3 regions of the Nocardia sp. NPDC058176 genome follow, and region 1 is predicted to be linked to each of the others. Evidence: riboswitches for the same ligand, from Rfam matches in the RefSeq annotation. Region 1 holds a riboswitch; each other region holds the start of a gene.
What was found. A riboswitch is a leader RNA that binds a small molecule or an ion and turns the genes downstream of it on or off. The one in region 1 is predicted to bind cobalamin.
Positions count from the first base shown of each region.

Region 1 (3,268 bases):
ACGAGGGTGGCGTGGGCGCGGCGCTTGGCCTGGGTGCCCTCGCCGGGGTCGTTGACCAGGAACGGGTAGATCAGCGGGAGGTCGCCGAGGGCGGCGTCGGTGCCGCAGGAGGCCGACATGCCGAGGGTTTTGCCGGGCAGCCATTCGAGGTTGCCGTGCTTGCCCAGGTGCACCATGGCGTCGGCGCCGAAACCGTCGGGCGCGGACAGCCAGCGGTAGGCGGCGAGGTAGTGGTGGCTGGGCGGCAGATCGGGGTCGTGGTAGATGGCGACGGGGTTCTCGCCGAAGCCGCGAGGCGGCTGCACCATCAGCACCACATTGCCGAAACGCAGTGCGGCGATGACGATCTCGCCCTTCGGGTCGGCCGAGCGGTCGACGTAGAGCTCGCCGGGCGGCGGGCCCCACGCCTCGTTCACGGCCTCGCGCAGGTCCTCGGGCAGCGAGTCGAACCAGCGGGTGTAGGTGGTGGCGCCGATGCGGATCGGATTGCCTTCGAGCTGTTCGGCGCTGAGCCAGTCCGGGTCCTGACCGCCCGCGGCGATCAGGGCGTGGATGAGCGCGTCGCCGTCGCCTTCCTCGAGGCCGGGGATCTCGCCGGGCTCGCCGAGATCGTAACCGGCGCTACGCAGTTCGGTGAGCAGGCGGATCGCACTGGCGGGGGTGTCGAGGCCGACGGCATTGCCGATGCGGGCGTGCTTGGTCGGGTAGGCGGAGAGCATGATCGCGATCCGCTTGTCCGCGGCCGGGATGTGGCGGAGGCGGGCGTGACGCACCGCGATACCAGCGACCCTGGCGGCGCGTTCGGGATCAGGGACGTAGGCGGACAGGCCGTCGGCGTCGAATTCCTTGAACGAGAACGGCACGGTGATGATGCGGCCGTCGAATTCGGGCACCGCGACCTGGGTGGCCACGTCGAGCGGGGACAGGCCGTCATCGTTGGCCTCCCACTGCGCGCGGCCGCTGGTCAGGCACAGGCCCTGCAGGATCGGCACGTCGAGAGCGGCCAGGGCGGCCACATCCCAGGCCTCGTCGTCACCACCGGCCGAAGCGGTGGCGGGCTTGCTGCCGCCCGCGGCGAGGACGGTGACCACGAGGGCGTCGGCGCGGCCGAGCAGGGTGAGCAGTTCGGGTTCGGCGGTGCGCAGGGAGGCCGCATAGACGGGCAGCGCCTTGGCGCCCTTGGCTTCGATCGCCGTGCACAGGGCGTCGATGTAGGCGGTGTTGCCCGCGAGATGCTGGGCGCGGTAGTAGACGACGGCGACCGTGGGTGCGTGCGGTTCGAGAATGCGCGCGGTGCGGTCGAGTTCGCCCCAGGTGGGCAGCTGCACCGGCGGGTCGAAGCCGTGGCCGGTGAGCAGGGCCGTGTCGGAGAGGAAATTGTGCAGCTGGCGCAGGTTCTCGGCGCCGCCGGCGGCGAGGTAGTTGTGCGCGTCGGCCGCGACGCCCACCGGCACCGTCGAGCATTCCATCAGCTCGGCGTCGGGCGCGATCTCGCCGCCCAGCGCCACCATCGGCACCCCACTGGCACGGATCGCGTCCAGGCCCTCCTCCCAGGCGCGCTTGCCGCCGAGAATGCGCACGATCACCAGATCCGCGCCGTCGAGGAGCCCCGGCAGGTCGTCCACCAGCAGCCGGGCCGGGTTGCCCCACCGGTACTCGGCGCCGCTCGCGCGTGCGCTCAGCAGATCGGTGTCGGAGGTGGACAGCAGCAGGATCACAGGGTGAGACCTTCCTCGGGTGACGCGCCCATCGGTGGGTGTGCGGTGCTCGCCGGAGAGGGTCTGGCTGTTCACAGTGGCGCGACCGCACCGGATTTCCACCGGTTTCCTCGTCACCCGCCGAGCATCCCGATCGTACTGGCCCCCTCCCCCCAGCAACTTTCCCGCCCCGTCCCCCGGACTGGACATGTGATCACCACGCTCTGATGGCGGCATCGGCCGAGAGCCGCCCGCCACCAGAGCGTGGTGATCTTGGTCAGGGAGTGGGGCGCGGGGTGGTGTCGTTGGCGGTGACGGCGGCCGTCACCTCGGTGAGGGCGCGGCGGATCATGGTGCCGTAGTCGTCGTCGGGGAGGGTGTGCAGGTGGGTGGTCGCGGCGGTGAGGTGGCGGGTGGCGGCCGGGAAGGCGCCGAGGCGGCGGAAGTCGTCGGCGAGGTTGAGGTGCAGGGACGGGTAGAAGCCCGCGACCCGCAGGCCCGCGTGGTGGTCGTGCACGCGGGCGTCGGTGAGCGCGTCGGCGGCGTCGAGGGCGCGGACATTCCACACGAGGGCTTCGGCGGGGTCGTCGTAGGCGTCGGCCAGGTAGTGGGCGAGGGTGCAGCGGTGCAGTGGGTCGCCCGCGACACCGATCTCGGTCCAGAGGTCCAGCAGCACGGCGCGGGTGGTGTCGGTGGCATCGGCGCGGAAGTCGGTGACGGCCTGCGTGATTCGGGTAATCACGGCATCGGTGGTGGTCATCGGGCGGGCTCCTCGGTCGGTTCGGGGCGGCACGGCATGGCAAGGGTGAACAGGTCGCCGTCGTCGGCGGAGCGGATACCGGCGGGCAGATCGGGGGCGATGAGATCGAGCATCACGTCGGGGCCGACCGCGGCGGCGACCGCGGGATAGAGGGTGGTGACGGCGAAATGGATGGTGATCGCCGGGCCGGTGATCACTGCGGGGAGCGAGCGGGTGGCGGGGGCCGACGGCCATCGATCTCGGCTCGTGAGCGACCTGTACGCGGGGGTGGCGCCGATCTGCGGCGAGTGCTCCGGCCCGGGCCTGGTGGCAGACGACCCGCCCGCGGGGTTGATGGATTGGTGCGGCGACTCGGTGTCGGTCGTCGGCACCGGGAGGAATTCGGTGAGGGCCACTGTGTTCGGCGGGGTCAGGCATAGGGCGATGACGGGTGAACCGGATTCTTCGAGTGCGGTGAGGAACGCCGCGCGGGCGAGCACTACTCGGGTACGCGCCGGGGGTAGGGCGGCGAGCATCGCCCGGTAGTCGGGGAACACTTCGGGCGAGCGGCGGCACCGGCGGCGATCGGGTTCGTGGGCGCCGATCGCGAGTTCTTGCGGAACTGGGTCGGGTGTCCGGGTCTTCGCGACCGGAACGTCAGGTGCACCTGCGGCAGTGGCGTTCCCGTCCACGGAATTGGTTGCGGTGGAACTTGTTTCGTGATCCGCTGAGCCGATGACCGCACCGCCGACAGCACGGCCTGGCGCGGCGGCCGCGAATTCGACGTGCAGTCGGCCGGGGTGGATCGCGACGGAGTGTTGGCGACGCAACC
Region 1 is NZ_JBHVVA010000001.1:2,304,373-2,307,640, forward strand. Features, by position in the region: gene cobN (cobaltochelatase subunit CobN) at 1-1,718, opposite strand, end outside; cobalamin riboswitch at 1,759-1,882, opposite strand; gene ACFVVM_RS10745 (hypothetical protein) at 1,975-2,457, opposite strand; gene ACFVVM_RS10750 (MerR family transcriptional regulator) at 2,454-3,268, opposite strand, start outside.

Region 2 (3,268 bases), 1.1 Mb from region 1:
ACAGCGGCGAGCGCCGCACCGGCCAGGATCAGGCCGGTGCCGCGAACGGCGAGCGTCACCGTCCGAACAGATCGGGGTGGATCAGCTCGGCGACCAGTTCGGTGGCGTGCGCGATCCGCACACCGGCGGCGCGATCGGCGAACAGGAACGGATGCACGACGCCGTTGCGGACCGCGGTCAGGTTCGCGAAGGCCGGATTGCCGACGAGCTTGTCGACCTGGGGCTGTCCGTCGGCGCGGGTGTAGGTGGCCTTGCAGCAGGCGCTGGTGAGAATGATGTCGGGGTCGCGGGCGATGAGCTCCTCGGCGCCGATCTGGACGTTGCGGCGCTCGGTGAGGTCGGCGAAGGCGTTCACCCCGCCCGCCGCCTCGATGATCTGGGTGATGAAGTCGATGCCACCGGCGGCGGTGTAGGTGCCGTCGTCCTTGGGCGTGATCACCGCGACCCTCGGCTTCGGCGCGTCCGCCACCTTCGCGCCGACCGCGGCGATCCGCGCGCTCAGCTCCGTGACCACGTCCTCGGCCCGGTCTGAGACACCCCAGAGTGCTCCGAGGTCACGCAGATCCGCGTACACGTTCTCGAACCGCACGGTCTTGGGGTCGATCGCCTCGTCGGCGAGTCCGTCGGCGCTCGGGCACAGCGGGCTCACGACCCAGGTCTGTACGCCCAGCTCGTGCAGGCTCGCGCGGGTGCCGACGCTGTTCTGCGCCGACTTGGCGAACACGCCGTTGAACCCCGACAGCACGAAATCGGGCTTCTGGGAGAGCAATTCGTCGCGACTCGGCAGCTTCTCGACATAGGCCGACTTCGCCTGCGCGTCCTGGTATTCGGGCAGTACCGTGGAGTCGAGGAACGCGGTGCCGACGAGCCGGTCGGTGACACCGAGCGCGTGCGCGATCTCGATCGAGGGCTGGTAGGCGGCGTAGATGCGCTGCGGCGGTGCGCCGACGGTGATGTCGATCCCGCAGTTCGCGCGGGTCACGGCGTTCGCGCCGGTGGCTTCGGATTCGGGCTGCACACCACAACCGGCGACGACGACCGCACAAGCGATCAGCGCACCGGTACGTAGGCGCGCGACAACAGACAGGGTCACGGTGACGGCCTTCCAGGTCCTCGTGGAACGGTTACTGCGTAGCCGTGGCCGGTCTCCTGGCTGACGGGGATTCGCGCGACGGATCCACCTTCCCAGGGCACACGTGCCCCAGTGGCTCCGGACGACAACAGCCGTCCGGATCGATCCGTCGCTCCCGATCACAGTGGCGAGGGCCGCACCGGTTTCACACCGATTTCCCGAACACCACGGCTCGGGGACTGTACCAAGATCACTACTGGACGGTCGACTTCCCCCGGGTCATCGCGCGATCAGCGGGCGTCGGGGCAGCGGCCGGAGTAGGTGCTCAGACCCAGACCGTTGCTCTTCTTGCTGCGACCGACGGGGCCGTTCTTCGCGGAACGGACCCAATTGCCCGCGGTGTCGAGGACAGGCATGCGCTCGCTGAAGGCCCGGCTGTACTGGACGGTGCCATCGACGGTGAGGATGCCCTCGCGGACGTCGATGTGGGCGACGGTGGCCCAGAAGGAGTTCTTGCCGTTGCCGATCACGACGGTGATCTGGTCGGCGTCGGGACCCGGCAGGCCGTCGGGACCGGGGCGGCCGTAGCGGACGCGCACGCGCGGGTTGCCGAACTTGTCGATGGCGCCCGCGCCGTTGTCGACGGACTGGTAGACGTTGAGCAGCAGGTCGCCGTTCTCGGTGGGGCGCACGATCACTTGCTCGGTGGCGGGCAGGTTGTTGGCGCCGGGGCCGCGGCTGTCGCCCTGGTGGTGCATGAACGGCCAGGTGTTCAGGTCACCCTGGTGCCCCTTCTCACCGCTGATCACGACGTAGTCGCCGGTGACCTCGTTGCGGCAGAAGAAGTACACGTCGAGGTCACCGACCCCGAACTGGGTGACGCGGCCGTGCTGGTCGTATTTCGCACCGCGCCCGTCCCATTCGAGGCCGACGGTGAGGACGTAGCCCGGGTCACCCTTGCGCAGGTCGATGCTGGCGCGGCGGCTCGGCGAATCCTTGGTGAGGACGACGTCGACCTTGCGGAGGTCGATCGCGGGTCCTGAGGCGGGCGGAACCTGTTGTGGCGCACCGGCAGGCGTCGCGAAGGGGGCTTGCTGCTGGCCGTATTGGGGCGGCGCGGCAGGGTGCGGCTGCCCGGGAAACTGCGGCGCACCGGCAGGCTGGGGCGGCGCGAAAGACTGCGGCGGTGCGGGGTACTGCGGTGCGCCAGGCTGCGGCGGCACGGGGAACTGTGGCGCACCAGCAGGCTGCGGCGGCGCGAAAGACTGCGGCGGCGCGGGGTGTTGCGGCGCAACGGGTTGCGGCGCGGCGGGTTCCTCGTCGACGGAGATCCCGTGCTCGGTCGCGAAGGCCGCGAGCCCGGCGCTGTATCCCTGCCCGACCGCGTCGAGCCGCCACCCGCTCCCCCGGCGATACAGCGCGACGGCCTGCAACACCGTCTCGCTGTCCAGACCCGGCGGCACGAAGGTCAACGACTGACTCGCACCGGCGATCGAGATCCGCAACCCGGTGACCTCACCGAACCGAATCTCCTGTGCCTCGGTGCTGCCCGCGATCACGACCCGATGGATGTCGGCGGGCAATGCCGAAAGGTCCACCGACACAACAGCATCGGATTCCAGCTGCACGCCGGGCGCCGAGGGATTGTTGAAGAAGACGAAATCGGCGTCGGAGCGCACCTTGCCGTCGGCGGTCACCAGCACCGCGGACACATCCACCGCCCCCGCCGGGCTGTCGAGGTCGATGCGCACGGTGTAGCGCCCGTCGACCAGATCGGTCTTCGACCCCTTGGACACCTCGCCGACGGTTGCCGCGGTCCCACTCATGTCGTGCTCCTACCCCATCCGTGCGCCGACCGTCGCGCCCGATCGAGGTGATCGGCGCGACTCCGCTCCCACCGTACCTGCCGGGCGCCGGTGCCACGGCGGGTCGCGCACGAGGTGATCACCCCGGCGCGGTGTTCACCCTTGTCCCGCTCGATAGCGCCGCCGGTTCGCGCGTTGGCTTCGATCACAGCGTCCCGGAACATCGGTCGCGGACGCGGCCGCTGTGTCGTTCACTGGAGGCCATGGACGTCCGTGCGCTGATCGACCGCAAGCTGGGTCGCCGGGTCTCGGTGATCGTCCCCGCCCACGACGACGAGGACACCGTGGCCGGGGTGATCGCCTCCCTGCGACCGCTGCTCGGCGGACTCGT
Region 2 is NZ_JBHVVA010000001.1:1,241,244-1,244,511, reverse strand. Features, by position in the region: gene ACFVVM_RS05840 (FecCD family ABC transporter permease) at 1-59, opposite strand, end outside; gene ACFVVM_RS05835 (ABC transporter substrate-binding protein) at 56-1,093, opposite strand; cobalamin riboswitch at 1,122-1,336, opposite strand; gene ACFVVM_RS05830 (TerD family protein) at 1,363-2,898, opposite strand; gene ACFVVM_RS05825 (glucosyl-3-phosphoglycerate synthase) at 3,141-3,268, shown strand, end outside.
Region 2: it holds a riboswitch for cobalamin, as region 1 does, so the genes downstream of both, ACFVVM_RS05835 (ABC transporter substrate-binding protein) here and cobN (cobaltochelatase subunit CobN) in region 1, are expected to answer to the same signal.

Region 3 (3,268 bases), on a different contig from region 1:
GCCGCTGGGGGCGGGCTAGCGCGTGGGATCGGGCAGGGTGGCGGTGAGGCCGGTGAGCAGGATGTCGAGGCCGCGTTCGAGTTCGGCGGCGCCGTCGTAGGCGGCCAGGGTCGGGGCCAGCGCGCGCAACAGCGGGAATTCGCCGATCGGCAGCCGGTGCAGGCCCAGGCGCAGGACCTCGTCGGATTCCTCGGGCCGCTCGACGATCTCCTGCAGTTCGTTGAGCACGTGGCCGTAGAGGAAGCCGAACAGCGCGCGGTAGACGTGCAGCGCGTCGGCGCCGGTGAAGCCCGCCGTGGTGAGCAGGCGCAGGACGCCTTCGAGCGGGCGGACCACCGCGGGCGGCCGCATCCCGAGCGGGGTGGACAGCGGCCGGGTCACCAGCAGCGGAACGACATTGGGGTGCGCGAGGGCCATCGCGCGGAACGCGCGGGCGACCGCGCGCAGCTGGGCGATCCAGTCGGGATCGTCGGCGTCGACGGTCAGCTGTTCGAAGACGAGTTCGGCCACGCCGTCGAGCACGGCGGCCTTGTTCGGCAGGTGCCGGTAGATCACCATCGGATCGCGCCCGACCGCCTCGGCGAGCCGCCGCATCGACAGCGCGTCGACACCGTCACGGTCGACGATCGTGAGCGCGGCGGCGAGCACCGATTCCCTGGTCACGGGTCCGCTGGGGCGTCCGAAGCGTGGTTCTGGCCGGTCTGTCGAACTTTCGGCCATCGGGGCACCTCCGTCTGCGTCGACTGGTGATCAGTGTAGGCCTACAGCGTTGACAAGGCGGTTGGTCCGGTGTGCCGATGGTCCGGGCCTTGGGGGTGGACCGGGCCATCGGCCTCGGGGTGGATGGTCAGCCGAGGAGGTTCCAGTCCTCCAGGCCTTGATACAACGGGACACTCTGCGCCAGCTTCGAGACCCGACCCCGCAGGGTTTCGGTATCGGAAGTGCCTGCCAGGGTCGCGGCGATGATGTCGGCGACCTCGGTGAACTCGCTGTCACCGAAGCCGCGGGTGGCCAGGGCGGCGGTGCCGATCCGCAGACCGGAGGTGACCATCGGGGGACGGGGGTCGAACGGGACCGCGTTGCGGTTGACCGTGATCCCGACCTCGTGGAGCAAGTCCTCGCCCTGCTGGCCGTCGAGTTCGGAGTTACGCAGATCGACCAGGACGAGGTGGACGTCGGTGCCGCCGGTCAACACCGAAACACCCTTGTCGGCGACATCGGCGCCGGTGAGGCGTTCGGCCAGGATCCGGGCACCGGCGAGGGTCCGTTGCTGGCGGTCGGTGAATTCGTCGGTCGCGGCGATCTTGAACGCCGCGGCCTTGGCCGCGATCACATGCATGAGCGGCCCGCCCTGCTGCCCGGGGAACACCGCACTGTTGAGCTTCTTGGCGAATTCCTGCTTGGCCAGAATCAACCCGGAGCGCGGGCCACCCAACGTTTTGTGGACGGTGGAGGACACGACATCGGCATACGGGACCGGGGAAGGATGCAGGCCCACGGCGACCAGGCCGGCGAAGTGGGCCATGTCGACCCACAGGTAGGCCCCGACCTCGTCGGCGATCTCCCGGAAGCGCGCGAAGTCCTGATGACGCGGGTAGGCCGACCAACCGGCCACGATGACCTTCGGTTTGGCTTTGATCGCGATGTCACGGACTTCGTCCATGTCGATGCGGTGGTCTTCTTTGGACACTCCGTAGGAGTGGACGTCGTAGAGCTTGCCCGAGAAGTTCAACCGCATGCCGTGGGTCAAATGCCCACCGTGGGCGAGGTCGAGACCCAACAACGTTTCGCCGGGGTTCATCAACGCCATGAGTACGGCGGCGTTGGCTTGGGCGCCGGAGTGGGGTTGGACGTTGGCGAATTCGGCGCCGAAGAGTTCTTTGGCGCGGTCACGGGCCAGGGTTTCGACGACGTCGACGGCTTCGCAGCCACCGTAGTAGCGGCGTCCGGGGTAGCCCTCGGCGTATTTGTTGGTCAGGACCGAGCCTTGGGCTTGCAGGACCGCGCGGGGGACGAAGTTCTCCGAGGCGATCATTTCGAGGGTGTCGCGTTCGCGGGCGAGTTCGCCTGCCATCGCGGCGGCCAACTCGGGATCAAGCTCGTCGAGGGACAGATCATTGACAGAGGTGCTGGAAACAACCACAGGTTCGAACTCCGTTGGCTAGCAAGGATGATCGCCGCCAGATCCGCGAGGCGACGGCCGCCGGATACGGCGTATCCGGCACAGCGGGCAGGTCTTCGGACTCACGGGCATCGACCCGGAATCCTCGGGTCGACCTACTGGCCGTCGCTTCCCGGACGTGCGCGTCCAGTGCCGATGACGGCGGTCGTTCCTGTTCACCGCTGCGGGACAGTCCCGGATTCCCACCGGGTTCCCTCTTTCGACGCTCGTGACGGATCGGGGGCTCCCGTAAACGTCGTCACCAGCGAACCAGCTGCGCGAACAGCATAGATGGGCAGCTCGGCGAGCGGAGAGCCCGGTCTCAGGCGAGGACCCGGGCCAGCGCCCGCCAGCGGCGGTGCCGGTGGCGGAACATCAGGTGGATGAAGGCGCGGGTCGCGAGGCCGTGCAGGCCGTCCTCGATCTCGATCTCGTCGGTGTAGCGGCAACTGTTCGGGCCGAGGGGTGCGAACGTCAGCCGGTGATTCCAGACGCGCAGCGGGCCGCCGTGCTCGTTGGTGTAGATCTCGAACTCGTCGAGCGAGACGATCCGCAGACGGTGGGTCCACAGCGGGACGATCCCGAACAGCCAGAGCCGGGCCGAACCCAGTGCGCCCGGTTCGATGTGCTCGGGAATGCTCATCCCCGGCACCCGCAGGTACGGCCGGACGACGTAGGCGAACAGTTCGGGTTTGGCGGCGAGCGAGCGGGCCAGCTCGGCGGAGATCGGCAGCTCGGTGGTCAGGCTCACCTTGGTCACGAGGTCGATGATGCCGGAGGCCACCGCGTCCGGCAATGCCCTCCCACGCCGCGATCGCGATCGCCGCTACGCGGTGCGCCGCAGGCAGCTACCGCGAGGCCCGTGCCGCGCGGTCGACCGGCGTGTACGGGATGTTGGCCGCGCGGTTCTGGTCGACCCGGATCGCGCGGCCCAGTTGCGGGAAGGCGCGCTGCGCGCACTCGTGGCGTTCGCAGATCTTGCAGCCCGCGCCGATCGGGACCGCGGTGGCCTCGTCGTGGATCGGCAGGCCGTGGGAGTAGACCAGCTTCTCGGCATAGGCCAGGTCGCACCCCAGTCCGATGGCGAAATCCCTTTTGGCGGAAAGG
Region 3 is NZ_JBHVVA010000005.1:397,282-400,549, reverse strand. Features, by position in the region: gene ACFVVM_RS26210 (TetR/AcrR family transcriptional regulator C-terminal domain-containing protein) at 16-720, opposite strand; gene glyA (serine hydroxymethyltransferase) at 848-2,143, opposite strand; cobalamin riboswitch at 2,212-2,443, opposite strand; gene ACFVVM_RS26200 (hypothetical protein) at 2,484-2,930, opposite strand; gene ACFVVM_RS26195 (short-chain fatty acyl-CoA regulator family protein) at 3,010-3,268, opposite strand, start outside.
Region 3: it holds a riboswitch for cobalamin, as region 1 does, so the genes downstream of both, glyA (serine hydroxymethyltransferase) here and cobN (cobaltochelatase subunit CobN) in region 1, are expected to answer to the same signal.